DNA from 3 places in the Paenibacillus pedocola genome. Region 1 is predicted to be linked to each of the others. Evidence: predicted binding sites of a transcription regulator. Region 1 holds the regulator's gene; each other region holds the start of a gene.
What was found. The regulator Rex, encoded in region 1, represses fermentation and respiration genes when NADH is low (regulators of the CRP and FNR family bind a similar motif). The targets are predictions, from matches to a motif close to TTGTGAAATATTTCACAA.
Positions count from the first base shown of each region.

Region 2: a site for Rex is predicted at 5,502-5,519, ahead of adhE (bifunctional acetaldehyde-CoA/alcohol dehydrogenase). Genes of this name have one in related genera too.
Region 3: a site for Rex is predicted at 5,353-5,370, ahead of nirB (nitrite reductase large subunit NirB). Genes of this name have one in related genera too.

Region 1 covers NZ_CP134223.1:4,158,532-4,169,641, forward strand. Annotated here, with positions in the region: gene QU597_RS18410 (hypothetical protein) at 1-425, opposite strand, end outside; gene QU597_RS18415 (cell wall elongation regulator TseB-like domain-containing protein) at 956-1,474, opposite strand; gene QU597_RS18420 (amidohydrolase) at 1,511-2,812, opposite strand; gene QU597_RS18425 (redox-sensing transcriptional repressor Rex) at 2,799-3,452, opposite strand; gene dinG (ATP-dependent DNA helicase DinG) at 3,621-6,491, opposite strand; gene QU597_RS18435 (tetratricopeptide repeat protein) at 6,607-7,245, opposite strand; gene panD (aspartate 1-decarboxylase) at 7,361-7,744, opposite strand; gene panC (pantoate--beta-alanine ligase) at 7,737-8,579, opposite strand; gene panB (3-methyl-2-oxobutanoate hydroxymethyltransferase) at 8,629-9,495, opposite strand; gene QU597_RS18455 (biotin--[acetyl-CoA-carboxylase] ligase) at 9,821-10,621, opposite strand; gene QU597_RS18460 (CCA tRNA nucleotidyltransferase) at 10,618-11,110, opposite strand, start outside.
Region 2 covers NZ_CP134223.1:4,407,183-4,418,292, reverse strand. Annotated here, with positions in the region: gene QU597_RS19725 (sensor histidine kinase) at 1-374, shown strand, start outside; gene QU597_RS19720 (response regulator) at 391-1,722, shown strand; gene QU597_RS19715 (carbohydrate ABC transporter permease) at 1,934-2,761, shown strand; gene QU597_RS19710 (carbohydrate ABC transporter permease) at 2,763-3,635, shown strand; gene QU597_RS19705 (ABC transporter substrate-binding protein) at 3,768-5,240, shown strand; gene adhE (bifunctional acetaldehyde-CoA/alcohol dehydrogenase) at 5,595-8,216, shown strand; gene pflB (formate C-acetyltransferase) at 8,477-10,738, shown strand; gene pflA (pyruvate formate-lyase-activating protein) at 10,876-11,110, shown strand, end outside.
Region 3 covers NZ_CP134223.1:4,430,060-4,441,169, forward strand. Annotated here, with positions in the region: gene QU597_RS19760 (Crp/Fnr family transcriptional regulator) at 214-933, shown strand; gene QU597_RS19765 (NUDIX hydrolase) at 1,053-1,544, opposite strand; gene QU597_RS19770 (formate/nitrite transporter family protein) at 1,635-2,426, opposite strand; gene nirD (nitrite reductase small subunit NirD) at 2,477-2,797, opposite strand; gene nirB (nitrite reductase large subunit NirB) at 2,823-5,249, opposite strand; gene QU597_RS19785 (hypothetical protein) at 5,500-6,198, opposite strand; gene ric (iron-sulfur cluster repair di-iron protein) at 6,421-7,146, opposite strand; gene QU597_RS19795 (hypothetical protein) at 7,334-8,056, opposite strand; gene QU597_RS19800 (winged helix-turn-helix transcriptional regulator) at 8,399-8,716, opposite strand; gene yxiS (protein YxiS) at 8,843-9,166, opposite strand; gene QU597_RS19810 (Gfo/Idh/MocA family protein) at 9,192-10,127, opposite strand; gene QU597_RS19815 (TVP38/TMEM64 family protein) at 10,262-10,882, shown strand; gene msrB (peptide-methionine (R)-S-oxide reductase MsrB) at 10,980-11,110, shown strand, end outside.

The sequences.
Region 1 (11,110 bases):
GTTACATCTTTATATTGCGAATATTCCGCGATAAGTCCATCCAGCTTGGCAGGGATAAGTGTATATTTACGGCTCTCCATCGCTTCAGCGACAGAGAACATCGCCTTGTCCCAATATTCGTCAAGCAGGGCGCTGGAGTGCTGATTCACATCAATCTTCAGGGTGCGTCCGTCAATAGCGGAACTGCCCTCTGTGTTCACATACTGCACCAGCTCACGCAATTTCGTGCCGGGTGCGAGATCCAGTTTCAAAGTGACCTCGTTACGGTTAATAGTAATATGTGAATCGTTGACTCCTTCGTAGGATGATACAATCTTTTGGAGCGGCTCCTGCACAGCGAACTGGCGATAGGAATACCATCCGCCAAAGAGCAGCGCAGCAGACAACAAAGACGTTAAAAGCACAGGCACAAGACGTAATTTCAAGAAACGTCCTCCTCTCAGATTTGGGGCTATAACTATATGAATGCAATAGATAGCGTGTCAAACAGGTTTCCGATTCTGACATGCTCTTCGGCATGTCTTAATACAAATAGTAGTATATCATATGTGTATATACGAATCCGAATAAAATTGTGAATATATTTAAAATTTTCGATACTAATTTCTGGGTGTTTTATTGCTCTTTGCCCCTTTATCGACAAAAAAGACCTGAATGATTAGTTCATTCAGGTCTTTTTGCCGATCATTTGCAAATTCGCGTTAATATTATTTAAGCAAGATATTAATTTTACTAGTCATATAAACGGGGAAGTCCCGGCATTCTGTACTGTAACCTCATCATCGCAGGATGCTTCGCTATACTCCGCAAAACTAAGATATGTATTACTGGTACTTATATATCAATCATATATATCATTTTCTATATCAAGCATCATCAATACAACTTTATCAGAAAAGAAAACAGCAGGTAAACAGTTGCCTGTCCACCCGCCGCTCGTTCCTCTTATGCTGTCTTATTTGCTTGGCAAACTGTAGCCCTCGCCGATCGCCGTACCATCCGCGAACCGGTAAAACTGGTAATAATACCTGTTGTCCAGCTTGTAAAAGACCTGCCAGGCGTATTCACCGTTAAACACACCCGGAAGGAGCCTCTTAATTGCTGCACCCGGTAGCTGAGCGGCTATAATAGCGCGGATTTCCTGCTCCGAGGTCCCTTTTGACAGCTCCTCCGCATAGATATCGTTGGCGCCTCCAGCCGGCTTACCGTCAAGTGTAAAACGGACCCAGACCATAAGCTTCGTCCCGGCACTGTTTTTTCCCGTTAGCACCCAGTAGACCGAGTTTTCATCCCAGACCGATTTCTGCGCTTTTGTGATCTCCGTCAGTCCGGCACGGGACTTAGCAACTTCCTTGGCTGCATTCCGTTCATTCCACTGGTCCTTCATGATATAGGCATAGAACTGCCCGAGTCCGAACAAAAGGAGCAGCACCACGCCAATCCCCAGCGGAAGCCATTTTTTCCTTTTCCTCAAAGTGCAGCTCCCTTTCCTTAAAATAACAACCTCAAATTACCGTTTGAGCAGGCTCTCGAAGGTTTCCTGCGCCTTACGGCGGATTTCTTCCTCATCCAGCGTCAGGCATTTACCGTGCTTTACAACCTGCTGGCCGTTAATCCAGACATGCTCTACATCCTTGGCACTTGCCGAATATACGGCATGGGAGAGCAGGTCAGAGTGCGGCAGCAAATGAGGCTGGTCAATATCAATAGCGATAAAATCTGCCTTCATGCCTGTGGCAAGACGCCCGACATTGTTCAGATAGATCGAGGCAGCGCCATATTCTGTCGCCATCAGCAGTGCTTCCGGTGCCGGTACTGCAGTAGGATCTCCGCTTACGCCCTTATGGATCAGCGCTGCAAGCCGCATTTCCTCGAACATATCCAGGTTGTTGTTGCTAGCTGCTCCGTCAGTTCCGAGCGAGACCTTCACTCCGGCTCTCAGCAATTCAGGCACACGGGCAACTCCGCTTGCGAGCTTCAGGTTACTGCCCGGATTATGGGATACGCCAACCTTATAACGGGCCAGAATCTCAATTTCTTCATCATTCAAGTGTACACCATGGGCAATCAGGGATGGTCTGGTGAACATACCGAGCTTCTCCAGATGGGCCACAGGGCGCAGGCCGTAATCGGCTACGTTCTGCTCCACCTCATGGCGCGTTTCGGACATATGCGTATGCATCGGCAAATCCAGATCATGGGCTGCCTGCACAAATTTCATGAAAAATTCCGGCGGACAGGTGTACGGAGCGTGGGGCGAGAGCATTGCCGTAATCCGGCCGTCTGCCTTGCCGTGCCAGTTCCGGGCGAACTCTACGGCTTCGGCAAGCTTCTGGTTCTGCACATCCTCCGGACATAGACCGATCGCGCCGCGCATCAGCACCGCACGGATGCCCGACTGCTCTGTTACCTCTGCAACACGGTCCATATGATCGTACATATCCAGGAAGGTCGTTGTGCCGCCCTTCAGCATCTCGAGAACAGACAAGGCAGTCCCCCAGTATACATCATCTCCGGTGAATTTCGCTTCCATCGGCCACATTTTTTCCTGCAGCCAGCTCTGAAGCACCATATCATCACCATAGCCGCGCAGAAGCGACATCGCCGCATGGCCATGAGTATTGATCAGACCCGGCATAAACAGCAGGCGGCTGCCGTCAACGGTCAGGACACCCTCTTCAAAGGCGGGTTTGTCTTCCCCTATGTATGTGATCAGGTCATTTTCTATAGTCATATAACCGTTCAGGACGGGTTGCACCGAACCAGGTACGAGGAAGCGTCCATTTTCGATTACTGTCTTATTGCTGCTCATCCGTATGTTCTTCCTTTCCATCATGCAAATAATATGCCAGACTCTGGAGGTCGGTTGTAAAATCCGCTGCATGAATGCGAATCGTTGGCGGGGTCTTTAAAATTACCGGTGCAAAATTCAGGATAGCTTCGATCCCCGATTCCACCAGAATATCAGCTACATTCTGCGCTTCGCTGTCCGGAACGGTGATAATGCCAATCCGGATACCCTGCTCACGAATCGTCTGGCCCAGCTCTTCCATTGGCTGAACAGTCAGGGAGTTGATCTTCTGTCCCACTTTAGGCGCATAAGAATCAAATACAGCTGTAATTTTCATTGTATCCTTCAGATAGGCGTTATAGTTGGACAAGGCATGACCGAGGTTACCGGCACCGACCAGAGCCACGTTGATTTGCTGGTCAAGCTTAAGGATATGGCGGATTTTCTCGATCAGGTAGGATACATCATATCCAATGCCCTTTCTGCCAAAATCACCGAAATAAGCCAGATCCTTACGGATCTGCGCCGGGTTAAGATCCAGCTTCTGCCCCAGCTCCTGAGAGGAAACTGTGGCGATTTCACGTTTCTGGAGATCGTTCAGAAAACGCAGGTACACAGGGAGCCTGCGAACAACTGCCTCCGATATTTTATCTGATTTCATGTTTTCTCCTCCTAAAATAAAATCACTCTGATGCGCAGCTTATGAAATCCGCAAGGCGCGTTCCAGCAGCATAACCGGGAACGCGCATGCGGAGATTAGAACATTTATGATCAAACGATCAGAACAAAACAGTACAAGATAATTGCAATTCCCGGTTCCTGAAGGAGGTCATTGAATGTTGGACTCATTGCCGCCTTCAAGCCATTCTTCAATTCTCGGAACCATCTGATCAGTCAGCATATGCTCCATTTTGGGACCCGGAAGAGAATACAGGAAATACTTCCCGTAATAAGCTTCGATGACCCTGGTATCATATACAATGACAATTCCCCGATCCTGAGCCGTCCGAACCAGCCGGCCAAAACCCTGTTTGAAACGGATAACCGCCTGCGGAACAGACAGCTTCATGAAAGGATTCTTCTTCTGGGCCTGTAACAGCTCGGACTTCGCCTCCGCAAGCGGATGGTTCGGCGGCTGAAACGGAAGTCTGACGATCGCCAGGCAAGTCAGTGCCTCTCCGGGGATATCCACACCTTCCCAGAAGCTGCTGGTCCCGAGCAGCACCGAAGCCGAACTGTCCTGAAACCTCCGGATCAGCTTACTGCGGCTGCCTCCCTCCACGCCTTGGCCAAGGACCGTAATATCCTCTGATGCCAGTGCCTCCTTAAGCGGGTCATAGACCTGACGCAGCATCTTATAAGAGGTGAACAGCACAAGCATGCGGCCTTTGGTTGCGACCGCAGTTTCCGCCAGTGAATGCACCAGCTTATCCACAAAGCGGGCATCACCCACACTGCCTTTGACACTTGGGAAATCACGCGGAATAACAAGCAGCGCCTGTTCGCGGTATTTGAACGGCGAAGGCAGCAGTGCTGTCATCAGACGGTCTTGTTCGGCAGCCTCGTTAAGCCCAAGATTATCGATCATGAACTGGAAGGATTTATCCACGGAAAGTGTCGCAGATGTCAGCACAATACTCTTCTTCTTGTCGAAGAACAAATCCTTGAGCTGTGTACTGACATCGACCGGAACGGCATACAGCTGCAGTGATTTGCCGCGGTAGTTGCCGCTACCCTCCATCCAATAAACGATATTCTCATCATTTAAACCCATGAAGAAACGGATCTGTTCACGGATTGAGGCTAAATCCTTAAACAAGCCGCCAATATCCGTCACCAGACTGTCCGAGGAGGACTGGCTTTCTGTATCACGCATCTCGCTGAGCATTTTATCGCCTCTGCGGATAATATCGCTAAGGCTTAAATTCAGCGTATTCTCTAATGCTGCCAGCTCTTCCCAATCCTTCGGCTTCTTACCGGGATGAAGGCGTGTCACCAGCTGCCCGGCTTCACCCGCCGCTGCGTCACTTCGTTCAGGCAGGAGACCAAACAGCTTGTCGCTGAGCGCATCCCAGGTTTCCTTAACCGTCAGCAGGTCCGGATAGATCCTGTCGATCACACCGCTCCACTCGGAAGCCTCTTCGCTGCCGGAGGATTGCAGGGTCTGCCGCAGCGCCGGCAGCTGTCCGTTACGGCTGTCTTTATACAGCCGCGTCAGGGTGTGGGCTACCGTGAAATACTTCATCTGCATGCCAAGATGCTTGCCTGCCACATCCTCCAGATGATGAGCTTCATCAATCACAAGATGTTCATAAGCAGGAAGCAGCTGATGTCCGGCCTTCACATCGGCGAACAGCTTGGAATGATTGGTAATGACCACATCCGCAATGCCGGCTTCATGCTTGGCCCTGTGGTAATAGCATTTGCGGAACCATGGACAGGCGCGGCCCAGGCAGGAGTCCGTATCACTGGCCACAGTCTCCCAAAAGTCGCCGCCACGGCCGTTCAGATTCAGCTCCTCGTCATCACCCGATTGGGTCTGGGTCAGCCAGACAATCATTTGTGCCGCGGTGAGGGCTTCTTCTCTGGGGCTTACAAAGTCTCTTTTATTAATTTTGTGTTCAAACTTGCGCAGGCACAAATAATGCCCTCTTCCCTTAAAGATTGCAGCTTTGAACGGAAACGGCACCACGCTCGTAAGCAGGGGGATGTCGCGCTCACGCAGCTGATCCTGAAGATTGATGGTGTGGGTGCTGACCATTACCTTCTGGTCAGTGCGCACGCTCTGATAGATTGCCGGCAGAAGGTAGCCCAGCGATTTACCGGTACCGGTGCCCGCCTCAATCAGCAGATGCTTCTCCTCCTGAAGAGCGGTCTTCACCTCACCGATCATAATCTCTTGGGCTTCCCGGCTTTCATATTGCGGCAAAGTATCTTTAAGGCGTTTGGTTACTTCAGCCATATAGTCTTCAAAGGATATATTCTCCAAAGGATTGCTGGCACCTTCTTCCCTCGGCGGGACAAGCTCAGTCCAGTCTCCTACAGCCAGTGCCAGCTGCCGGTGAAAGGTCAGCTCGCCTTCCGGCTGAAAGGTCTCCATTTCCCGTTCCCGCAGGAGGCCGTCAAAATACCAGGCGAGATCACTGTCTTCTTCAGCAAACAGCTCAGTCAGCCGCTGGATAGTCAGCAGAGGCAGGCTGTATAGCTCTTCCAGACATTGAAGCAGCACCAGGGCTGTTGCCAGTGCATCACTGTCCGCCTGATGCGGACGTTCATGAGTAAGCCCGAAATGCGAGCTAACCGCTCCCAGCTGGTAGGTCGTCAGTGACGGAAAGCAAATTTTGAGAAAATCAATCGTATCGAGAATTCTTCCCTGAAACGGCAAATAGCCGCAGCGGTCCAAAGCACTCTGTAAAAAATGAAAATCAAAAGCGACATTATGTCCAACAAGCACCACATCATCCAAAAGCGGGACAAGCTCCATCATCATTTCGTCCAGCTCCGGGGCATTCGCTACATCCTCATCGGTTATGCCAGTCAAGCCCGTAATAAAAGGTGGAATCGGCGTTCCGGGCTTGACATAGGAACCATACACCCGGGAGATGGACCGGTCTTCTTCTATAATGGCAAGGCCAACCTGGATGATCTCACCCACGGATTGGGTTCCCGTAGTTTCAAAATCAAGCACGGCAAATTTCATTATAAGTTCTATTCCCTTTCACTTGAGACTCCTTATCAGCATAACAGAAGTTACGTAAAAAGGCGATGCAAGCCGCTTGTTCAAGTGGGTGCATCGCCTAAATGAATGGCTATAATTACAACAGCGAAACAAGCTGATTCCCAAAATGAAGCTTCCCGCCCCTTTTGCGGCAAACCTCCAGATTGACACTCGGCTCCGGTAAAGCGGGATCATGCAGCAAAGAAAGGCTGAACAATTCACTTGCTTCCTTGAAGCGCTCCTGTGAGGCTCTGATGCAGCCCAGAGCATTATAGATCATTGCCTTGAGCTTGCTCTCGCGGATCAGCGCCAGCATATGGTTCAGATGGCCCCAGGCCGTCTCTCCGTCACCTTCCTGCAAGTAGGCCATGGCCAGGTACAGGCGGGCTGCCAGACTGTCCGGATGCTGCTGAATCACTTCCTTGAACTGCTCAATACATTTGCCGTACATCAGCAGCTTATAATACCCCTGTCCCCTGACAAAAGAGTCCATGGCAAGCTCAGGAGCTTCGTGCTGCACCGCTTCCTCCGGCTGAACCGGAAAATCGGACTGCTCCCGGAATTGGCTTAATTTCTCGGCAAAGGCCAGCCACTCATCCATCACTTCATCGCTAAGCCTGTGAAGCATATTGTACTTGCATAACAGATCATTCCGGCGCGCCCCTTCCGCAGAAGGATAGTCCGTGACAATCTCCTGGAGCATCTTGTTCATCTCAGCAAATAAATGTTGAAACATCGGGACATCCCCCTTTACTGAAAATGAAATCAGCCTAAGCTTGCCTGCCTTCATTTTTCGCAAAGTACGGGTACTTCATCCCTGCCATTGATTACATGGCTCAAAAAACAGCTGGTTAAGCGATAGTTGCGTGCACTTCATGATCAACCAGCTTCACCGGCTTGTTGCCGGCATCCACAAACACTACAGTCGGCTTATGTCCGGCCAGCTCTTCGGATGACAGCATGGCGTAGGAAATAATAATGACCGTATCACCAGGCTGCACAAGCCGGGCGGCTGCTCCATTGAGACAAATCACTCCGCTGCCGCGCGGTCCCGGAATGACGTAAGTTTCCAGACGCGAGCCGTTATTGTTGTCAACAATTTGTACCTTCTCGTTCTCAAGCAGATCAGCGGCCTCCATCAGGTCTTCATCGATGGTGATGCTGCCCACATAGTTCAGATTAGCTTCGGTCACCGTTGCACGGTGAATTTTGGACTTCATCATATGTCTAAACAAGAGCATGAGCCTCCTTAGGGATAAATACATTGTTATCAATCAGGCGGGTTCTGCCGAACTTCACAGCCAGTGCCATGATGATTTCACCGTCAGCATCCGTTAAAAGTGAGCTTCCGTCCAGTGTCTCCAGTTCAGGGAAGGTCAGGATTTCCGCGTAATCGATCACTGCAAGCGGAGAAGAAGATATCACCGAAACGAGCAGCTCCCGAGCTTCATCTACGGTACGGACTTTACCTTCCTCCATGGCCTGGCGTACGCTCTGAAGTGAGCGGGACAGTACAAGTGCCTGGCTGCGCTCCTGCGCCGACAGATAGACGTTACGCGAGCTGAGCGCGAGCCCGTCATTTTCACGGACAATCGGACAGGCGATAATTTCCACATTCATGTTCAGATCAGAAACCATCCGGCGGAGTACAGCCACCTGCTGGGCATCCTTAAGACCAAAGAAAGCATAATCCGGCTGTACCATATTAAACAGCTTGCTGACAACCGTGGTTACGCCGTCGAAATGGCCCGGACGGGAAGCACCGCAGAGCTGGGTAGTCAGCGAGGATACCGACACCTTCGTGCGGATCGGCTGCGGATACATTTCTTCCACACTTGGAATAAATACAATATCCGCCCCTTCGCGTTCCGCAAGCTCCAAATCCCGGGCTTCATCGCGCGGATAAGAGGCAAAATCCTCATTGGGTCCAAATTGCAGCGGATTGACAAAAATGCTCATTACAACCGTGCTGCTCATTTCCCCTGCCCGCCGCAGCAGACTGGCATGTCCTTCATGAAGATATCCCATGGTTGGCACAAAACCGATGGGAGTATGCCCTCCTTGACGCATATATTCAAGCGCTTCACGCAATTGTGCTACTGTTCTGACTACTCTCATCTTATTTCGCTCCTTTTCCGGAGGCGCCGTATAAAGACTCCAATACATGCTCATCCGCATTAAAAATATGATTCTCGGCAGGGAAGGAACGCTCCTTCACTTCTTTAACGTAGGTGCTGATTCCTTCACGGATTAGGCTTCCCACATCAGCATAGGTTTTGACGAACCGTTTCTCCCGGTAGGGTGAGGCATACCGGAGTATATCATGGAATACCAGCACCTGACCGTCGCAATACCGGCCTGCACCGATGCCGATCGTCGGAATGCTGAGCGCCTTCGTAATGGCTTCCGCCACCTCTTCGGTTACCAGCTCCAGCACAATCCCGAATGCCCCGGCCGCTTCAAGCGCTTTGGCCTCGTTTATCAGCCTCCGGGCATCCTCAGGATCTTTACCTTGGATCCGGTAGCCGCCGATCATGTTGACAGACTGCGGAGTAAGACCAATATGTCCAAGCACAGGCACACCGGCCTTCACCACAGCAGAGACCGTATCACAAATTTCCAGCCCGCCTTCCATCTTGACGGCTTGCGCCCGGCCTTCCTGCATCAGCCGGCGCACACCGCGCAGGGTCTCATCAACGCTGCCGTGGTAAGTCATAAAAGGCATATCCGTTACAATAAAGGTATCCGGTGCCCCCCGGACGACTGAACGTGTATGGTACACCATATCGTCTATCGTTACCGGCAGGGTAGTATCGTAGCCAAGGACCACATTCCCTAAAGAATCTCCGACCAGGATCAGATCAATCCCTGCCTCTTCAGCTAAACGTGCCGACGGATAGTCATAAGCGGTCAGCATGCTCAGGGGCACACCGTCCGCTTTCATTTTTTTCATTTTCACAATATTAGTAGCGTGTTTTTCAGCCATTCGCTCCCGTTCCCCTTTTCGCAGTTAAATTACGCGTAAACGCGCAAACAAAAAAAACCCTTTAGCATAGTCCGCTAAAAAGGTCCGATGGGCAAAAAAGAGTCACTCGCGATCGTCCCTTCTGTCTCGGTCCTTACGGCTCAGAGCAGAATCCAACGTAACCGTGTAGTACAGTTATGAAGGTGTATCCCATAGCAATTTCTGAAGTAACAAAAAATTTCCGGAGTACAGTTCGTCAGAGCGATACCGTCTCTGTCCATAGTATAGCAAATCCAGCCGTCAATTACACCAAAAAAATGTGACAAGGGATGGAACCCTTGTCACTTCAGATCATTTCTATTTCACCGGACAATATACTGATGATCTTCCCGGAGGCGTCCTGCAGCAGTAAACCGCCGTTCTCATCCAGACCGATCGCAGTTCCTTCGCTGCGCCCCTGAGGCGTGCTGAACGAGATTTGGCGGCCCAGCGTCACCGACATGGCTTCCCAGAGATCCTTAACCGGCTTAAAGCCCTGCTCTATGTAAAGCGTATATAAATATTCCAGCTCTGTCAGCACAGCTTCTGTAAGCCGGGTTCGGTCAACAGGAATCCCCCCGCCTTCGATCAGCAGCGAGGTGCCGACTCCCTGCAGGTAGTCCGGATAATCTTCCTTGGTCAGGTTAGCAGAAATACCGATGCCCGCGATAGCATAATGCAAGCCGCCTTCCCTTAGAGAGGATTCCAGTAAAATCCCGCAGAGTTTGCGCCCGCCGGCCAGCAAATCGTTCGGCCATTTGATTCCGGCTGGCACACCGGTAACTTCACGAATGGCCCTGCACACTGCTACTCCGGCAAGCAGCGTAAGCTGCGGCGTCAGGGACAGCGGCAGGTCAGGGCGGAGCACGACGCTCATCCAGATGCCTTTTCCGGCTGGCGAGTGCCATTTTCTGCCAATCCGCCCGCGGCCGCCAGTCTGTTCTTCAGCCCGGATCGCCGTTCCTTCGGGCGCCCCCTTCTCGGCCAGCTTCTTCGCTTCCTCCTGGGTAGACACCACTGTCTCCAGCAGCTGAATATTGTCTTTCCAGCCGGAAACGAAATGCTCACGGTTCAGCCGCGTCAGGTGCTGGGTGTCATCGCTTTTCATTTATATCCATCCTTTTTTGCTTCCTGCAGCAATAATTGTTTGTCGTTAGGAATATCTCCGGCTGCTACAGCATGCAGCAGCCGCTGCAGCAGCTCCCCCAGCCATGGCCCGGGACGTTTGTCCAGGGCTGCAGACAGCTCTTTTCCTGTCACTGCCAGCTCCGCCAGCGAGCTGAGCGGCATGCCTGCCATCCAGGAGCGCAGGCGGCTAGGCGGGATGTGTAGCGGCGCAGCCGCACCGGGTGCGTCCGGGACAGGCGCTTGTGTCCATTGTGAAGCAGACGCGACTGATGCGGACTTATCATGCCGCTGCACGATTGAATCCGGGGCTGGCTGCCGGAAAAGCACATCGGGCTCACCGGCTGTGCCCGAGCCGGACTGACTGCCCGGCGGCTGCGCGCCGCCCAGCGTAACGCAGGCGGCCTGCGGCACCGCCTCCAGCAGCGTCAGCCACCCTTCGGCGGCTTCCGTGCCGCAGGCCAGCACAGCG
Region 2 (11,110 bases), 250 kb from region 1:
TCTGGAACATTGCCCCGGAAACGAAAAGCAACCTGATTCCCAAGATTACACTGCAGCCTCTGATCGAGAATGCCATTATTCACGGGGTCAAAAATATGGATGAGGACGGGGAGATCATCATTACAGCAGCAGCCATAGAGGATACGGTGCTGATTACCATTGCAGATAACGGTTATAGGCAGGTCGACTACGAGGCGATCGCTCATGTGCTGAATGATGATAGTCCTAATCCAACGGGCGGCTACGGCATCCGGAATATTAACCAGCGGGTGCAGCTGCATTTCGGCCCTGGCTATGGTATCCGCTACGGCCCCCGTCCGGGAGGCGGAACAGTGGCTTCTGTCGTGCTGCCAAAAACGGAAGTTAAAGAATAGAAGGGGGAATCACCATATGTTCAATATTCTGGTTGTGGACGATGAACCGCTAATTTGCAAGGGGCTCAGCAATCTGCTTGCTTCTTCCGGACTGGATATCGACCATATTTATACCGCGAACAGCGGTTTTGAAGCGCTTGACTGTATCCGGATGGAGGAGGTCGACTTACTGGTGACCGATATCCAGATGGGGGCGATGAGCGGTATTGAGCTGATGCAGCATGCCAAGCTGGCGAAGCCCTGGGTGCAGACAATCGTAATCTCGGCGCATGAAACCTTTCAATATGCCCAAATGGCGGTAAGGCTGGGGGCGAAGGATTATTTAATCAAGCCGCTCAACAGTGAGCAGTTTCTTGATTCTGTACGGAATGTCCTGCTCAAAATGGACCGGCCATCGCCGGAACTGGCCACCTTCATGGCCGGCCTTGGCGAGAGCTTCAAGCTGGAGGAGCCGCTGCCGGAATACAGTAAGGTGCTGAATGCGCTGCTGTCAGACCCGGCTGCTGTTCTAAACGAAGAGGAAGAAATGGCGAAGCTGGATGAACTGAGGCTGCAGGGTCCTTATTTCTCCGTACTCAAGATTAAGCTTCCGCTGCCTGATGAAAGTATGGGGGGCAAGAACTATAGCTCCCGTGACAGAGGCCTGCTGCGTTATGGGGCGCTCAATATTGCCAAAGAACTGCTGGATCAGGAATGGAGCTCTACTGCGTTTTACTCCCCGGCTGAAGAAATCACAGTCATTATTCAATGGGACGAGAAGAGCTACGAAGAAGCGGGAACGGGCCAGGTAGGCAGGCTTGATACGCTTGGCAGAAGTCTGCATTTTAACATTCATAAATTTTTGCATCTGAATGCAGTCATTGGAATCAGCCAGATCCTTAAGGGGCTGTCATTCATGGAGGTGCTGAACCGGCAGGCATCCAAGGCCATTCTCTGGAACAAGGAGCATATCGACCATTATGTGTTCTATTACGGCGATTTCAACTGGAACAATTATGCCGCCGATCCTTCGCCCGAGGAGCTGCATACGCGCAGCAACCTGATCGTGCAGAAGGCCAAGGAGTATATCGATGAGAATTACGCCCAGAAGGGATTAACCATCCATGAGGTTGCCAAAAAAAATCATGTCAGCCCCAACTACCTCAGCTACCTGTTCAAAAAAAATACAGGCCACAACCTGTGGGAATATGTGATCAAGCTGCGGATGGAGGACAGCCGGGAGATGATTCTGAATACCGATCTGCGCCGGTATGAGATTGCCGAGCGGGTCGGGTATGAATCGCCGGAGCATTTCAGCAAGATTTTCAAAAAATACTATGGCATCAGCCCGAGTGAACTGAAGAAGTAAGAACGCTCATGACTTCGGTAGATATAGACATGTTCAGCCTCCCCCGCCTTTCCTACAATTAAGGTAAGAAGCACTTTGTCAATGTGCTGCAAGAGGAAAGGAATGAGGGAGCCAGATGAACCAGACCGTTGTATTAAACGACGAGTTGCAGTTGAAGCCCGAGAGTAAACCGTACAAACAGAACCGCTGGAAAAAGAATTTTTGGGGCTATATGTTTCTCGTGCCCGCCCTTGTCATCTTCATTATGTTTATGTGGGTGCCGATTTTCAAAGGCTTTCTGTACAGCTTTTATACTGTGGATTTTGTTAAAGGAAATACCTTTGTAGGCTTCGGCAATTATGCTACAGCGCTCACGGACCCCGATGTCCTGATCGCAGTCAAAAATACACTGTATTACATGCTGCTCTGTCTTGTCGTCGGCTTCTGGGTGCCGATTGCCTTCGCTATTGCGATCTCAGAACTCCGGAGGTTCGGAGGGTTTGTGCGGGTAGCAGCTTATCTTCCCTATGTAATGCCTGCGGTGGTTCTGTATGGGCTGTGGAGATGGCTCTATGATCCGGTCGGACCGATTAATGCCTTGCTGGGTACGCTTGGGGCGGACCAGATCCCCTTTTTGACGGACAGCAGGTGGTCTATGCTCTCGCTTGTGTTTATGGAAACGTGGCAGCAGTTTGGCTCGGGGATGCTGATCTATCTGGCCGCTGTGCTCAGTATTCCGCGTGACTGGTACGAAGCGGCCGAGATTGACGGAGCCGGTGTCTGGGCGCGTATCCGCCATATTACACTGCCATCCCTGCGCAATCTGATTGTCCTGATGCTGATTCTGCAAATAATCGCGACCTCTCAAGGATACCAGTCACAGCTGGCGCTGCTGGACGGCGGGCCGAATAAGACCACGCTTACCTATGCACTCCTGATCGTGAAGTATGCGTTCACCCGGCTTGATTATGGAACGGCAACGGCGTTAGGCATGCTGATGTTCATCGTCCTGGGCGGTTTGGGCATTTTACAGTTCAAGCTGGGGAAGGAGGATAATTAGGATGAAGAGCGCAGAGAGAGGAATTTTGTCCGAACATGATCTTAAAAAGACAAGCAATAAAGTTGTCTACGGCCTTATGGTATTCCTTATTGCCATAATGGTTTTTACCATGATGTATCCAATCCTGATGACCATGTTCAACGGCCTGAAATCCAACCAGGAGGTTAACTCCTTTCCGCCGCATTTTTTCCCGCAGGAGTGGCATTTCAGCAATCTGAGGGATGCGGTGAATTACATTGATCTGCTGATGTTCCTGAAGAATACCCTATATATATTTGTCGGGAATATGGTAGTGACACTGGTAGTGCTCGGCATGGCTTCGTTCAGTATTTCCCGGATGAATGTACCGTACCGGAAAGCTTTCTATTTCTTTTTCCTGATGACACTGTTTATCCCGGCAACCAGCTATATGATTCCGAACTTTGTCAACCTGAAGGAGCTGGGCCTGCTCAACCAGTATGCGGCATTCTGGCTGCCGGCAGGAGCGAACACGTTCTTTTTTCTGCTGCTGAAGAACTTTTTTGACGGAATTCACCAGGAAATCTTTGAAGCTGCGCGGATTGACGGAGCCTCGGAGCCGAGAAGCTTTTTCTCTATCGCTGTTCCGCTGTCCGTGCCGATTTTCGCCACGCTGGCCATTTTTATTTTCTCCACAGCCTGGAATGACTGGTTCTGGCCGTCACTGGTCATGCACACCGAGGATAAATATACGCTCGCGACTGCGATCTATAAGTATGTTATCAACGTCAAGGCGCTGAATACGAACATTAAGTTTGCAATTCTCTTCCTGGTGTCTCTGCCGCCGATTCTCGTGTTCCTGATCTTCCAGAAATTCATTATGCGCGGAGTGACATTGTCGGCTGTGAAAGGGTAGGCGCGGAAGACGCGATTTTACGGGGGATCGTAAACCTGCACATGAAAGGAATATAAATACACCTCGTTTGTAAACGATTTCTCTTTTAAGATGAATTTGTAAGTTAATTATGAATTGAAAAGGGGAGTTTCAATGCGTAAATTTTCCAGCGTATTAGCATGTCTCCTTGTGGCCGGTTCGTTGTTATCCGCTTGCGGCGGCAACAATAACAACAACGGAAATGCCCAGGGAAATACAGGGGAGGAAGCTTCTCCGGCACCTGCCACAGCAAATACGGATAACAGCACTGCTGCAACAAATGCACCTGCCGATGATATCACCCAGCGAAAAGTAACGATCAAAATCCACTATCCGACACCTGACCTGACAGAGATGCGGGCTCAGGAGGACGACCGGATCAAACGCTTTCAGGCGGAATATCCGAACGTAGAGATTATCAAGGATGACTGGCAGTACAATGTCAGTGAAATCGGAGTGAAAATGGCCGCCAATGAAGCGCCAACCTTCTTTAACACCTATGCTACAGAAGCCAAATTCCTGGTGGAAAAGGGCTGGGCTGCCGATATTACGGAGCTGTGGAACAAATATGAGTACAAGGATCAAATCAATCCGGTGCTGCAAAATCAGTTCATCATTGACGGTAAGGTCTACGGTGTAACCCAAAAAGGGTATGTAACCACAACAATGATTAATAAGAAGATGCTGGATGACAAAGGCGTAGCCGTTCCGGCGATGGACTGGACCTGGGAGGATATGCTGAACACCGCCAAAGGGGTAGCTGATCCCAAAAAAGGGATTTCCGGAATCGCCCCAATGGGGAAAGGCAATGAAGCTGGCTGGAACTGGACCAACTTCCTGTTCGAAGCGGGCGGAGAGATCCAGAATGTGGAGGGCGGCAAGGTCGTTGCTACCTTTAATTCCGAAGCAGGGGTAAAAGCACTGGATTTCTACAAGAAGCTGAGATGGGAAGCGAACGCTATTCCGCAGGACTGGGCACTTGGCTGGGGTGATGCAGTTGGGGCGTTCCAGCAGGGACGTACGGCGATGGTGATGGCTGGCTCCGACGGCGTCATTGAACAGGCACTGAATCAGGGCGGACTCAAACCCGAGGATGTGCTCACCTATCCAATGCCAGCAGCTGAAAAAGGCGGCAAGCATACCGGAGTGCTCGGCGGCGATTACCTCGTAATCAATCCGAACGCTTCTAAAGACGAGCAGGAAATGGCCTTCCGCTATATTACATTTGATTATTTCTCTGATAAAGGCCTGGAAGCGCTCGATGCGATTCTGCAGCAGCGCAAAGCGGACGGCAAGTATTTTATCCCGCCGCTTCTGGACTATTATGCTGCTGACTCTGACTTCGGCAAGAAAACAAAAGCCGTATACGACAAGTATTCCGACATTGTGTATCAATACAACCCTGACATTATGGCTCTACTGGATGGTAAGCCTGAAGCACAGTACAACACTCAGGATTATTACGCAACGATGTCCAATGTGATCCAGGAGCTGTTCTCCAAAAAAGGCACAGACTCCAAAGCGCAGCTGGATGCCGCCGCCAAAACGGTGCAGGAGAAATTCTTCGATACTATTAAAGTAGAGTAGAATACGCTGGTAACGCCAGAAATGAATACAAGACGGGCCATTCTTCCGAATAGGGAGAACAGCCGTCTTGTTTTTTTGTTTTCCAATATCAGACAAAAAGCAGCAATTTCAAATCCCTGTAAACCTTGAGAACCTGGGTTTCAGAAGTCAACAGAGAGCCGCAATATAAATATTACCAAAATATTTTATAAAAAATGGTATTAAATCCTGATTATGATCGAATGAAAGCGCTTTGAAAACAAATCAAAAAAACTTTATACTTTGTGAAAGAATTCACTATACAAGACGAGGAGGATGTGATAAGATAAATGTGTAGAGAAAAACAACCTAAAAATTGACAGGAGGACGAGGGAGATGGCAGTTAAAAACGAAGTCGCCGCCCAAGTGAAACAAACCACCGCTGAAGAGTATATTCAGACTTTGGTGGATAAAGCAAAGAAAGCCCTGGATGCGTTCATGGAGCTAGATCAAGAGCAGGTTAACACAATCGTTCATGCAATGGCGTTGGCAGGTCTCGACAAACATATGTACCTGGCGAAATTGGCCGTCGAAGAAACAGGACGCGGAGTATACGAAGACAAAATTACGAAGAATATCTTCTCAACTGAATATATCTGGCACGGAATTAAGTACGACAAGACAGTAGGCGTTATTGAAGATAACACTTATGACAACTTCCAGAAGATTGCTGAACCAGTCGGAATTGTAATGGGTATCACACCGGTAACCAACCCAACATCCACCACGATGTTTAAAGCATTGATCGCCGCTAAGACACGTAATCCTATTATATTCGGTTTCCATCCATCTGCGCAAGAGTGTAGTGCGGCAGCAGCCAAAATTCTTCATGATGCAGGCGTAAAAGCTGGTGCACCTGAGAACTTCATCCAATGGATTGAACTTCCTACTATGGACAAAACAAACGCACTGATGAACAATCCAGACGTTGCACTGATCCTCGCAACCGGCGGATCGGCAATGGTTAAAGCAGCTTATAGCTGCGGCAAACCGGCACTCGGCGTAGGTCCTGGTAACGTTCCTGCCTTCATCGAGAAGAGTGCTAACATCGATCAAGCAGTAACAGACATCATCCTTTCCAAAACCTTTGACAATGGTATGATCTGTGCTTCCGAGCAAGCCGTTATTATTGAAGAAGCAATCTTTGACCAAGTGAAGAAGAAAATGATCGCGAATGGCTGCTACTTCGTTAACAAAGATGAAGCTGCTAAGCTGACAAACGGCGCAATGAACGTAGAAAAATGCGCAGTTAACCCAGCAATCGTAGGTCAATCGGCAGTGAAAATCGCTGAAATGTGCGGTATTCAGGTTCCAGCCGGCACTAAGATTCTGGTAGCTGAAATCGAAGGCGTAGGCACTAAATATCCGCTGTCCGCTGAAAAACTCAGCCCGGTTCTGGCTTGCTACAAAGTTAAAAATGCAGACCAAGGTATCGAACGCGCTGCAGAAATCGTTGAATTTGGTGGCATGGGCCACAGCTCGGCTATCCACTCCAACAACGAAGAAGTTATCATGAAGTTCTCGAACCGCCTGCAAACAGGACGTATTCTTGTGAACTCGCCTTCGACACATGGCGCCATCGGCGACATTTACAATACGAATATCCCTTCGCTTACCCTGGGCTGCGGATCTTATGGACGCAACTCGGTATCGCAGAACGTTACTGCAATCAATCTGATCAACGTGAAAAGGGTGAACCGTCGTACCGTGAATATGCAATGGTTTAAAGTACCTGACAAAATTTACTTCGAAAAAGGATCCACACAGTACCTGACTAAAATGCCTAACATCAGCCGTGTAGCAATCATCACGGACCCAATGATGGTTAAACTGGGTTATGTTGAGAGAGTAGAACACTATCTGCGTCAGCGCCAAACACCTGTAGCTATCGAAGTGTTCTCGGAAGTTGAACCGGATCCATCGACTACTACAGTTGAAAAAGGTACTGCTATGATGAACAGATTCCAACCGGACTGCATCATCGCACTCGGCGGCGGTTCCCCAATGGATGCTGCAAAAGGAATGTGGTTGTTCTATGAACACCCGGATGCTGACTTTGACGGATTGAAACAGAAATTCATGGATATCCGCAAACGCGTCTACAAATTCCCTGAGCTGGGCAACAAAGCGAAATTCGTTGCAATCCCAACTACATCGGGTACAGGTTCGGAAGTAACTCCATTCGCAGTTATTACTGACAAGACAACTGGCAACAATACTAAATACCCATTGGCTGATTATGAGCTGACTCCAGATGTTGCGATCGTTGATCCAGAGTTTGTATACAGCTTGCCTAGAACTGCTGTTGCTGATACCGGTATGGACGTATTGACACATGCAATTGAAGCTTATGTATCTGTAATGGCTAGTGACTATTCCGATGGTCTGGCAATCAAAGCAATTCAATTGGTATTCCAGTACCTGGAAAAATCGGCTCTGACTGGCGACAAACTGGCTCGTGAAAAAATGCATAACGCATCGACACTCGCTGGTATGGCTTTTGCTAACGCGTTCCTGGGCATTAACCACAGCTTGGCGCACAAATGGGGCGGTCAATACCACACAGCGCATGGTCGTACCAATGCCATCCTGATGCCGCACGTTATCCGTTACAATGCTAAAAAACCTACGAAGTTCGCTTCGTTCCCTAAATATTCCCACTTCGTAGCTGACGAGCGTTATGCCGAAATCGCCCGCATTCTGGGATTGCCGGCCCGCACTACTGAAGAAGGCGTAACTAGCCTGATCAATGCAATCCGCGATCTGAACAAAAAACTCGGTATCGAAGAGTCGTTCTCGGCGCTTGGCTTCGATCCTAAGGATTTCGAATCGCGTGTAGATTACCTGGCTGACCGTGCATTTGAAGACCAATGTACTACTGCCAACCCTAAACTGCCGCTGGTAACTGAGCTGGCTGATGTATACCGCAACGCATTTTACGGAAGATTCGACGTATAATTGGCGATTGCTTAGCAAAAAGCAAGTTTAAAGGTTAATATGGGACTAGATGGTAGTGACAAATATCACCGGAAAGGTGATATTTGTCACAGTCCTTTTTGAGAAAATAAACTAAAATGTTTATATAAACAACGTTCCCGGATATGAAGTCGCGATTGTGAATTTTATAACAACCATATCATTGGGATCACGAGACACGGGATTAACCTTCAAGCCCGCGATCTCTACAAATAATATAAATATAAATGGAGGGATTTAGCATGTCGGTGATTGAAAAAGATGTACAAGAAGTAAAGTCCGGTTGGAGAAGTTTTGCAAAAGGTAAATGGTCCAAGAAAGTAAACGTAAATGATTTTATCGAGAAGAACATCAATCCTTATGTAGGTAAGGAAGATTTCCTCGCAGGTCCTACACATAACACAACAGAACTTTGGAAAATTGTTTCTGAAATGACCAAGCAAGAAATTGCTAACGGCGGCGTGCTTGATGTAGACGTTAATACTGTATCTACAATCGTATCCCACCAGCCTGGTTACATCGACAAGGACAAAGAACAAATTGTCGGTGTTCAGACAGATGCTCCTTTCAAACGTTCTATTCAACCTTTTGGCGGAATCAAGATGATGATCGATGCTACCAAAGCATACGGCTTCGAACTTCCGCAAAACATTGTTGAAATGTTCACGAACATCCGCAAAACGCATAACCAAGGCGTATTTGATGCATATACATCCGAAATGAGAGCCGTACGTAAAGCCGGTATCATCACAGGTCTTCCTGATGCTTATGGCCGTGGCCGTATTATCGGTGACTACCGCCGCGTAGCACTTTACGGTATTGACTTCCTGATCAAAGAAAAGAAGCAAGATCTTACAAACCTTGAAGTGGATTCCCTGACAGATGACATTATCCGTCTTCGTGAAGAAATTTCCGAACAAATTCGTGCCCTTAGCGAATTGAAACAAATGGCACAAATGCACGGCATGGATATCAGCAAGCCTGCAAACAACGCTAAAGAAGCTTTCCAATGGGTATACTTCGGTTACCTGGCTGCAATCAAAGAACAAAACGGTGCTGCAATGTCCCTTGGACGTGTATCTTCCTTCCTTGATATCTATGTAGAACGCGATATTGCTGAAGGTACATTGACTGAAGAACAAGCACAAGAACTGGTTGACCATTTCATCATGAAATTGCGTATCGTGAAATTCCTGCGTACGCCTGACTATAACGAACTGTTCAGCGGTGACCCAACTTGGGTTACAGAATCCATCGGCGGTATGTCCGTAGACGGAACAACACGCGTTACTAAGAACAGCTTCCGCTTCCTGCACACCCTGTACAATCTGGGACCAGCACCAGAACCTAACCTGACTGTACTGTGGTCTGAAAAACTGCCTGAAGGCTTCAAAAAATATTGTGCGAAGGTTTCCATCGAAACCAGCTCGATTCAATATGAAAATGACGATTTGATGCGTCCAATCTACGGCGACGACTACGGTATCGCTTGCTGCGTATCCGCAATGCGTATCGGTAAACAAATGCAATTCTTCGGAGCCCGCGCTAACCTGGCAAAAGCTCTGCTGTATGCAATCAACGGCGGTGTGGATGAAAAATCTGGTGCTCAAGTAGGACCTGAATATCCGCGTATCACTTCTGAATACCTGGAATACGACGAAGTAATGAAACGTTTTAAACCGATGATGGAGTGGCTGGCTAAGACTTACATGAACACACTGAATGTCATTCACTACATGCACGATAAATATTCCTACGAACGTATCGAAATGGCTCTGCATGACCGCGATATTCTGCGGACTATGGCTTGTGGTATTGCCGGTCTGTCTGTTACCGCTGACTCCCTGAGCGCAATCAAACATGCAAAAGTTAAAGTGATCCGTAACGAACAAGGTATCGCGGTTGACTTCGAAACTGAAGGTGAATTCCCTTGCTACGGTAACAATGATGATGCTGTTGACAGCATTGCAGTAGAACTGGTTGAATCGTTCATGACTATGATCCGCAAACACCATGCATACCGTGATGCTCTGCCGACACAATCGGTACTGACTATCACTTCGAACGTAGTATATGGTAAGAAAACAGGTACAACTCCTGATGGACGTAAAAAAGGCGAGCCGTTCGCACCAGGTGCTAACCCAATGCACGGACGCGACAAAAAAGGCGCTTTGGCTTCCTTGAGCTCCGTAGCTAAACTGCCTTACGAAGATAGCTTGGATGGTATCTCCAACACCTTCTCTATCGTGCCTAAAGCACTTGGTAAAGAAGAAGAAGGACGTAAATCCAATCTGGTATCGATGCTGGACGGATATTTCGGCAGCAAAGGCCACCACTTGAACGTTAACGTATTTGCCCGCGAACAATTGATGGATGCTATGGAGCACCCAGAAAACTATCCACAATTGACTATCCGCGTATCTGGTTATGCTGTTAACTTCATCAAGCTGACTCGTGAACAACAACTCGATGTTATCAACCGTACTTTCCACGGTGCAATGTAATTAAATTAACTGCTAACCGCAGTTACGCTTATACAATGCAATAGCTGCAAGGTGATACCGCTCTTGTTTCAAGGGCGGTAAAATCTTGCTTAAAATTCATTAAAATTTGAAGTTTTATTTCGAAAGGATGTCATCATATGGCTAATGGACACATACATTCCTTAGAAACCTTTGGGACCGTGGACGGGCCTGGTATCCGTTTTGTTCTATTTATGCAGGGTTGCCTATTGAAGTGCCAATATTGTCATAACCCGGATACCTGGGGTCTTAACGAAGGTAAAGAAATGAGTATCGAGGATGTACTCTCAGAAATTCAGCCTTATTTGAACTATTACCGCTCTTCAGGCGGTGGACTTACCGTTTCAGGCGGGG
Region 3 (11,110 bases), 270 kb from region 1:
GGGAATTGACTGTTATAATAAACGATAACTATGGATTTTCTCCCCCTGTTACGGTGAAAATCATATTAAATCTCACACGTTCGAAGTGAAAATTATCACAATGTTAAAAATTCGACACTTTTTATCGAAAATTTTTAACCATTATGAGGAATTACAAGGTATAATTAATTTAAAATTTACTGAAAAACTGAGGGAATAAAGGGGATGTCGATTATGATAAAGGAACATTACAATGTTATCGAAGCCCACGGAAATACAAACTGTTTCTCCGAACAGAACTTTAACAGACTTCTGGTCACAATGAAAGAACGTATGGTCCCTGAAGGATCACATCTGTTCTGGGAGGGTGACTACTCGGATAAATTGTTTTATATCAAACGTGGACGTGTGAAACTGACCAAATCTACCGACGAAGGCAAAGAACTGATTCTTTATATGTATCAGGCTGGTGACATGGTAGGCCAAGCTGACCCGTTCTTCAGCACGAAGCACAGCTTCACTGCCGAAGTAATTGAGGAAAGCGAGGTTGGCGTAATTGAGCAGAAGGATCTGGAGATTCTGATCTGTCAGCACTGCGACTTCGCCATCGACTTTATGAAATGGATGGGTATCCATCACCGTCTCACACAGACGAAATTCCGTGACTTGATGATGTACGGCAAACCAGGCGCACTCTGCTCCACACTGATTCGTCTTGGCAACACCTACGGCGAGAAGAATGGTGACAATATTCTGATCAACAAGAAAATTACGCATACGGATCTGTCCAACATGATCGGTGCTACCCGTGAGAGTGTCAACCGGATGCTGAGCGATCTGCGTAAAAAAGATGCAGTTGAATATGAGAATGGCATGATTGTCATTAAGGATCTTAGCATGCTGCAGGAAATCTGCCATTGCGAATTATGTCCTAACGAAATTTGCCGTATCTAATTTCCTAGTAACATTACCCTCTATTCTCCTCATTGAATCATATATGGCCCAAATATTCTGCACAATAAAATAGAGTGGTCAAGGCGCTTATCTGGCGTCTTTTTTCTTATGTATAAGTTCTATGGCTTCCCAAGCACTTTCATCTCCCAATGCTCATGGTAACCTGTCTGAGAAGGTAGACATCCGCTGGTAAGCCACTCTGCCGCAAGCACTGCAATAGGCGACGCCGAGTCCAGGGTTATTGCCGGTAAATCCACCCATACACAGCCGAGGGAATCCTGCATGGCAAAGGTTGCGATATCGGAAACCGGGTGATCTTCATTGATCTCAACCGTATACAGTGCAGCAATGTGATGCATATGTGTAAAAGAATCCTCTTGATAGCGCACAAAAAAATCAAAGGCTCCCAGGTTGTTCTTCACCCGGACAGACAGTCCAGTCTCCTCCAGGAACTCACGCACCAGTCCGTCTGTCAGCGCCTCGTTCTCCTCCAGCCGCCCCCCGGGAAGATCGAATCTTCCGGTATACGCCCCTCTGCCTTTGTGAATAACCAGCAGCCTACCGGCCTGCTCACAAATCCCGTAAACCCCAAAATGGTTAAAGCTCTTCATTGTGGCCCTCCCTCGGACATTCCTAAATTCCAGTGTAACAAAAAAACTGCCCTGAGGGCTATTGCCTCAGAACAGTTTATCAGTACATGCTTAATGTTTGCTGAATTTTGAGCGAACCGGAGAGATCAGCCAATACGCCATACCGACGAACAGACCGCCGCCGATTATATTTCCCAGTGTGACCGGAATCATGTTGTGAATCCAGCCTGCAACCGTTACCGTCTCTGGATGATTCGGCAGCAAAACGGCCACACTAAGCAGTGTCATGTTAGCCACGCTATGCTCATAACCACTGGCGATGAAGGCGAACAGACACCACCAGATAAGCACCAGCTTGGCAGCTTCACTTTTAGCACGTGAAGACATCCATATGGCTAGACAGACCAGCCAGTTACAAAGAATCCCCCGGAAGAACAGCTCTGAGAAGGGAAGTGTCATCTTTTTGGCTGCTGCAGCGAAAATCAGATGCTCCGCAGGTGCAGCCTTGAACAATCCGGTCCCCTGAATCAGCAGGGCAAGAATAATTGCCCCGCCGACATTGCCTATAAAGACGATAACCCAGTTCTTGAGCGTATCCCACACCGTAGTTCTTCCGGCAAGTGTACTTACCGTAAAGAACATATTGTTACCGGTAAACAGCTCTGAGCCCGCAAAGATAACCAGTGTCAGCGCGATCCCGAAGGAGGCTCCCATTACCAGCGGCTGAAACGGTGATTTGATTGCAGCCAGAGGCGCACCAAGGGAGAAGATAAGGATAATTCCGATTCCGACATAAGCCCCGGCCAGTAATGCAGCCAGAAAATACCTCGGCAAACTCTCATTCATTTTGTCACGTTTGCTGACTGCTGCCTCTACGATGTTCTCGACACTTTGCGTAAACATCTTTCCACCCCGCCATTTCTCTACATAGTTTAGCTTTGGATCATTGTTTCTTACAGGATGACATTTACGTTATCGCCATCCACCGTAACGGGGAATGTGGCAACGATGCCTTTATCCGGAGCTTGAACCTCTCCAGTGCGAAGATCGATCTTCCAATCATACAGCGGATCATACAGATAATAGCCGGATACAATTCCTTCAGCCAGCGGACCGCCTTTTGGATGCGGACTCCGGTTTTCCACGGCATAGAATTGGTCATCAGAAGTCCGGAATATAGCCAGCTCCACCGGACCGCAGGTGACTACACGGCCTATCTGCGGCAGGAAATGCTGAAGCGTGCCTAGCGTATACTTAAGTTTTGTGCTTTCCATCGTCTTCTCTCCTTTAGGTTCCGTTTTAGAGGTTAGCTTTTTCGAACAGTGCACTGCGGGTATTATCATCATCCAGCATTTTTTTCCATGGATCTGAAACCTGGGCCAAGGCAAAATCAATCCGTGCAGCCAGTTCCTTGCGGTTCTCCGCATTATCCATAATCACGCGCTGGATGTTCTCCAGACCCATTCGTTCCACCCACTCGGAGGTTCTTTCCAGATAGTTCCCGGTTTCACGGTAGTACTGCATAACGGCTGAACAGACCTCAACCAATTCTTCATCCGTCTTCACCTTGCAGAAGGCATCAGCGATACGCGGCTTAATTCCGCCGTTTCCGCCAATGAACACTTCCCAGCCGCCGTCATTGCCGACGATACCGATATCCTTGGTGCAGGATTCCGCACAGTTACGCGGGCAGCCGTTAACAGCCATTTTGAATTTGGCCGGGAAATCAAGCCGTTCATATTTGCGCTCAAGCATAGCTCCTACACCCATTGAGTCCTGGGTGCCGAAGCGGCAGAACTGGTTACCAACACAGGTTTTGACGGTCCGAAGCGACTTGGCATACGCATAACCGGATGGCATATCCAGCTCTTCCCAGACTTTAGGCACATCCTCTTTTTTGACACCAATCAGGTCCAGACGCTGTCCGCCGGTTACCTTCACTACCTTCACATCATATTTAATGGAGACATCGGCAATCCGCTTCAAATCCTCCGGTGTAGTTACACCGCCATACATCCGCGGAACGACGGTAAATGTGCCGTCCTTCTGGATATTCGCACTCATACGCTCATTAACGAAGCGCGATTCCTTCTCGTCCTCATGCGTGTCCGGATAGATCATGCCCAGGTAGTAGTTCACAGCCGGACGGCATTTGGAGCAGCCCTCAGGCTGTTTCCAGTCCAGTACATTCATGACTTCTTTGGTAGTCTTGAGCCCTTTGGCCGTAATCTCGGCTACAATCTCATCACGGCTGAGTGTTGTACAGCTGCAAATGCCGGCTTTGGCACTCTCCTGGAAGCTGTCACCAAGGACAAACTGGAGAATTTGTTCCACGACAGGCTTACAGCCGCCGCAGGAACGCGTGGCTCCGGTGCAGGCTTTGATTTCATCCACAGTGGTAAATCCGTTCTCGGTCACTGCATCGACAATCGCTTTTTTGGTGACCCCATTACAGCCGCAGACGATTTCTTCATCGGCCATTGCCTCAACAGACATTCCTTGTTTGGCTCCGCCCCCGCCGCAGCAACCGGTGCCCATGACTTCACTGTAGATCTCATCGGTCATCTCTGCGCCTTGCTTCACCAGCTTCTGCAGGCTGGCCGATTCGGTAACATCACCGAACAAGACGGCGCCGACGATCATATTGTCTTTGAGCAAAATCTTTTTGTAGGTTCTCTTCCACTCATCTTTAGCTGAAATAACCGTATGCTCAGCTGTTTCCGTAAATTCACCTGCGGAGAATACATCTACTCCGGAAATCTTCAGCTTCGTAGCCACAACCGATCCTTCATACGGCTGGGTAGCGGCACCGCACAAATGCTTTGCCAGCACCATACCCTGTTCAAACAGCGGTGCTACCAGACCGTAGCAGGTCCCGCGGTGTTCCGTACACTCTCCGACAGAATAGACATTCTCCATAGAGGTCTGGAGATAGTCGTTCACGACAATCCCGCGGTTAACTGTAATACCGGAGTCTTTGGCAAGCTGAGTGTTCGGCTTAATGCCGACAGCCATCACCACGAAATCCGCCTGGAGCTCCGTACCGTCACTGAATCGCAGACCGTTAACCCGCTCTTCGCCTGTCAGCTCCACCGTCTGCTTACCCATGGCAAACTTCACGCCTTGACGTTTCAGTTCAGCCTGCAGCATGGACGAAGCGGTATGATCCAGTTGCCGCTCCATCAGGTCTTCCAGCAGATGCACTACTGTTACATCCATGCCGAGATTAACCAGACCTTTGGCTGCTTCGAGTCCGAGCAATCCGCCGCCGATTACCGCTGCTGTACGGTACTGTTGTGCTGCCGCCAGCATGGCATCGCAATCTGCGATATCGCGGAAGCCGACTACGCCTTCTTTGGTGCTGCCCGGAACGGGAAGAATAAAAGAGTTCGAGCCTGTTGCAATAATCACTTTATCGTATGAAACACTTAAACCGTTATCAGCGATGACCTGACGGCTTTCTTCATCAATCCGGACTACAGTAGTCCCCGTATGCAGGGTAATATGGTTGTCCTCATACCACTGGCGGTCATTCAAAATAATGTCCTCAATGCTTTTGCTGCCTTCAAGAACATATGACAGCATAATCCGGTTGTAGTTAGGATGAGGCTCGCTGCCGAAGATGGTAATATCATAAGCGCCGCCCAGCTTGAGAATCTGTTCAATTGTGCCTACGCCTGCCATCCCGTTGCCTATTAATACTAATTTTTCTCTCTCCACTCTCACTGTTAAAACCTCCCCGAAGCATCTGAATTCCTATGAAAATATATCTCGTAAGAGAATTATACATTTTAAATTTGAACTGCATTTGTGATTGTAATCACATTAAATGTGAATCTTTTCACAATTTACATGCCGTGTTAGCTTATAACGATTCGATGGATGTTTCCAACTAAAACAGCCATGTTCCTCTGCAGCCGGTAGCGGCAACAGAGAAACATGGCTATAGACAAAGACTAGTCAGAACACAGCATCACTATCGCAGTACAAGTGATAACTCCAGTTCGTCCTGTATCCTCAGCTTCATATCGATACCGCTGTCCAGCAGCGTCTTATCGTTCAATTTCAGCTTCCATTCCTCATTGGTAAGCGGTTTATACTCCTTTACAGTCAGCACAGTCTTATTATTCTCCGCCAAATGAACAATTCCGCTGCTCATCAGCAGTCCCCTTACAGACAGATTTTCCGTAAACGGCTGAACGTATGAATGAGTCAGCTCCGGCTGCTCACTCCCCCCGTTCACTGTAAGGATAACAGGCTGAAAAGGGGTATTGGGTGCTGCCGCCTGCGCAGTAATCACTATACTATCTTCCTGCTTAACTCTGGTATTCATATCTGTAATCCGCTTGTCGTTCAATTTGATTTCCCACACCATATCTTTAGCCAGTGACACTTTATTTACAGTAAGCAGCGTAGATCCGTCTTCAGCAAAAGTGACGAGACCGCTGTTCTTAAGCAATTCCTGGATCGTTATCTCCTGCTTATACGCATCACTAAGCTGTCTGCCTGAACTCCCTGTCAGATCATTGTCTCCCACCTTAAGAGAAAAACCAGGCTGGGTTGCCCCGGCGTCTGCAATATTCCCCTCCAGATTGCTATTAAGCGCAGAACAGCCTCCCATGATCACGATAAATAGAAGTCCCAGACATACGCGCCCCATCAACTTCACTGACATTCCCGGCACCGCCCTTTTTTGCCTGATCACAGCTTCCAGCATTTCCTCAGGCTTGTAGTCTTTATGTATAATGTCCTTTTCGCTTCATTATTTTCACATGATTTATTAATTAAGGCAATATGAACATGGCCCTTCTGCTTAAAAAAAATATCTCAGCCATCGCAATTCCGGCAGTGCAACAAAAAAAGTCCCCGCAGGGACTTCTTTTTACGATACATTGGATTATTGGTAACGCAGGAAGAGGTTATTATTCTCCAGATGCACATGCTCGAAGGTCATTCCTTCCAGCTCCTCGAGCCGGGCATACGTCAACCGGTAAGTCGTGCAGGCATGCTCGGGCGGGGTAAAGTCATTCGTCACCGCGCGGAGCTCACGCAAAATCTCGCCTGCCCCATCATGTTCCGCTTCCAGACCGGACAGCAGACCGCGCAGTTCAGCCAAAGCTTCCTCGCTCGGATTCGCGCTGTAAGCCAGCATTTTTGGAAACTCAATTTCTTCTTCCTGTGCTGTATGCTTCAGCAGATCTTCACGCAGCAGGTTGAATAAGCGGTAAACTTCGGCCAGATGCGGGGAATCCTCGCCGTGGACACGGAATACCTTGGTTACATTCTGGCTGATCAAAGGCAGCTCTTCACGCAGGTAACGGTGATGCTTGTTCACGATATGTTCCACCAGTTCCTCTGAAGATGCTCCATTCCACTTGGTGTCTTCCTCTAGCACAGGATGCTCCTGGGCCAGCTTGTGCAGATCGCTTAGCATCGTATCCGCATCAAGCCCTTTCTCTGCAGCTGCCTCCGCCAGCGGCTTCACTCCTCCGCAGCAGAAATCGATCCGTTGTCCTTTGAAATAATCAGCCGCCTTAGGAAATTGCAGTACGATATCTCTCACCAGATCCTCGCCGCTAAAGCTAAGCGCTTCTGTTGTATGGTTCAATTGATTGGCCGTCATATGGGGCCCTCCCTCACGTTATTGGTTTAGGTTTTTCTTTACTCCTACACCATAACGCTCACCGGAATCTCAGTTTGTGATTGTACGCACAAATACATAAAATTTTATTGAACATGGAGAAAATGAAAACAAACCGCATAAAAAAACACCTCTTATAGAGGTGTTTTCCCAGAATAGCTGCAATACTTCACTGAACCGTAGCCTGCATATAGGTCCGTTTGCCCTGCGCATCCTTCAGATAGGGTCCGAGGCCGGCAAAACGGGAATGGTCCACATACACGCCGGTCATCCACCTGCCTTCGGTTAACCCGCCGTTCCACTGGAGGACAAGATCGGGGGCGGATATCCATTCCTGATATACTTTTATATTACTCTCTTTATATTCTTTAGAAGGTTTGCCGTTCTCCGTCAGACGCACCTTGTTTAAATAGGTCGGCACAAAATAGGAAGAGATAGTGTCCAGATCATCGCCGTTAAGAAAAGCTTCATCACCCAGATACGGCTGAAAAAGCACGGTGTTCTCATACATTGACCAGATTAGCGCCTGCAGAACCATACTCTGCCGGATCCCGTTGTGAAAGGTAAACAACCGCTGATTGCCTGCAGGTTTTCCTTGTGCAGCAGCTGAAGGCTCCAGGCAATGCCGCTCACAGCCTATACATTTCCAGCCCGAAGGACTCTGAATCCACTTTTGAAAAACGCTGCCGCTATCATTGTCTCCTTTATATAAAGAAGAGATAATTTCATAGGGCACCCCTATCCACGCGTCCCACAAGGAATCAGGAAGATGGCCGTGCAGCATGAACAGCGCTTTATCATAAATGAGCTGCACTTTGATCGAAGCGGCTTCCAGTTCGGCAACATCCTCTTTCCCATAGGTTATTTCCCGGGAAAACAAGGTGGTTTTCATCTTCCTCGCCTCCTAAAAGTTTTGTTAGCGTTACATCTTCGAGTCACAACGACAAAACTTGCTCCGAAAGCATACACTTAGTTTTGTTAGCGTTACATCTTCGAGTTCACTACGACAAAACTTACTCCGAAAGCATATCACGAAAGCATATCCCAATTTTGGTTGCGCTTCCACAATAAATATGCAGAATATCGATAGTTACTGAACAGGCGGGTGGCAGCAGTTTTTTCTATTATATTACATCCTGCAGTGAGTTGTGCAAGTTTTATTTATTAAAATTTGAAAAAGCCCCTTCTCCGTCACGCGGATAAAAGGGGCTATCAATAGGACACTTACGGCGGGCTACTCGACCCAGCTCTCGGCCCAGGACTGAATCTGCTGCATAACCGGCTCAAGTGCACGGCCTTTAGGTGTTAATTCATACTCAATGCGCACCGGTGTTTCAGGGTATACATGTCTTACCAGAATACCTTCGCACTCCAAATCCTTCATTCGTTCAGACAGCATCTTATCGCTCATCGACGGAATCAGTCCCGAAATATCCTTGAAACGCTTCGGGCCGCTCATCAATGTCTGGATAATAAGTCCATTCCAACGTTTGCCTAAGAAAGAGAAGGCCGTTTCGAATCTTGGGCACATCGTCAGCTGATGTTCTTCCATTGTTCTCACCTCTCAGTTGTGAAACTTACGATTAGTTAGTATATATAATTTTAACACATTTAAAGCATAATGAACATCGTTTACCAAAAAAAAGTTCATCAGCCCCACCTTATTATATCCTCGGTGTCAATCCCCTGTGCCTTGCCGCGGCTTGCGCTGGGCAATTGCCTCTGTGACCACGTATGCGAGGTCATCGTTGCTGTATAAAGACAACACGCCAAGAACCGTATCATCAGAAATATAACCTGCTTCATCCTCAGGCACAGTAAGTGCAAGTGCATGGCTAAGTGCGGCATTGCCTTCCTGCTGCGGATAAGCCTGCAGATAGAGTGCATGCGGATCAAGCCCGTTGTTCACACACCACTGGGCAAATACAAGGATCATCATTTCCTCATCCCGCTTATAGCTCTCTATGATCTGTTCCTCCATTGATTTGCGGTAATCGTCCATACCCGTACTCCTCTCTGTTAATCTGTCAATCGGCAAGCTCTGCCGCCAGCTTGTGGCTGGCTAAAACGGCGGAAGCTGAAATGCCGCATTGCTCCGGTGTATTCATGGTACTTAGAAAATGGTTCACGACACCGCTGAAGCCCCTCCGCTCCAGAACCGTATCCCAGCTTCCGAAGCCTTGAGTACGCGGCAGCGCCCCCTTCTCATACAGGATCGCCCGTTCCATATCGGACACTTCCACCGATCTCCCGCTGCCGTGAAGCTCCAGCTTCTCAATATCCGCTCCGGCATCCCGGACCATACTGTACATTCCGGTAGCGCCTGAATTCCAGCCAAGCATTCCGGAAGATTGCAGGAGCCGGCCTTCACTGTCGGAATTCAGGCTGCTTCTCAGCAGCTCATAATCATTGCCGCACAGCCAGAGCAGCAGATCCAGCATATGAATCAGGTCATCATGGATCGTCTCGCGGCTGCTGCCGGACTGCAGCTTGGTGCGGTGTTTGAGCGCATGGCAATGGCTGATGCCGCCCGCCTTCTCAAGCCAGGCTTTGGCTGCCGTATACATCGGTGCGAAGCGGCGGTTAAAGCCGACAGCGAGGAGTTGCCCTCTATTCTCTGCCATTTCCGCCATCCGCCGGGATTGTTCCAAGTCATATGAAAGAGGCTTATCTACATAAACTGCCAACCCATGCTCGAGGCACTTTGTAACAAGCTCATAATGGGTAGGCGTGGGGCTGTGCACGAACACGGCATCAAGCTCCCAGGACAGCAGCTCATTCACATCTGTTGTACCCTTGGGAAAACGGTAGGAGCGGACGGCTCCCTGGACAGTGGATTGTGAATGACTGAGTACGCCTACAACCTCCGCCTGATCATGCCGGGAGAGCAGCGGCAAATACACTTTACGGGCAATATCGCCGATTCCGATCATCGCCACTCTTTTACGTACAGGAGTATTCATGGCATATCTTCCTTTACAACTTGTCTTATAGAAGTATTATACCGTGACATCCCGCCGGGACAATGATCTTTGCTTCATTAATTACTTTTTTTTCAGTATGATGAGATGAACAGGTTAAGAAAGGGCATAGTAAAATGAGAAAATGGCTTACAGCAATACTTTATGTTTCGGGTATTATTCTTGCGTTTATCTACAGATATGATCTGCTGGACTGGCTGCGTGAGGATCATAGCCCATTTCTGTCCCTGCTGGCCGCAACAGCGCTGGCATTCTTTCCGGTCCTGCCTTATAAGTTAATCATTGGCTTGTTCGGATATGCATATGGGAGTCTCACCGGGGCGCTGATTTGCTGGAGTGCAACAACGCTTGCAGCAGCGATAATGTACGGCCTCGTTAAATATTTGTTCCAAAAGCAAGCCCGAACCTATCTCGCGTCCGTACCGGCTCTGGAAAAATTCACCTCCGCTGTGCAGCGGCGTCCGTTCGCGTCCATCATCCTGGCCCGCCTTGCACCGGTTGTGCCCCAGACCGCAGTTAATATCTATGCCGGTGCTGCCGGCTTGCCCTTCTGGAGCTATCTCGCCGCTTCCGGACTCGGTAAAATCCCTGGAATCACACTCTACGCATATCTCGGAGGGCAGTTATTCGAGCATCCGCGGAGCGCTGTTATCGCAATAGTACTTTATGCCGCTGTGCTCTTACTGGCCGGTTTGTCTCTGCGCCCGCGTCCAGCCGGTAGTACAAAAGGCCGATAAGAACTGAAGGACGGTGCTGGCAGACAGCGCCTCTTTGCTTTATAATTAAATTGAATTGTGATCTATTTAATTGCATTCTACGGATGGAGGGATATTTATGAGTGATGTTCAGTCTGACAATATAGGCTTCAAGACGGAAAAAGCGACCTTTGCAGGTGGATGTTTCTGGTGTATGGTATCTCCTTTTGAAGATTTACCGGGAATTGAAGGGATCATTTCCGGATATAC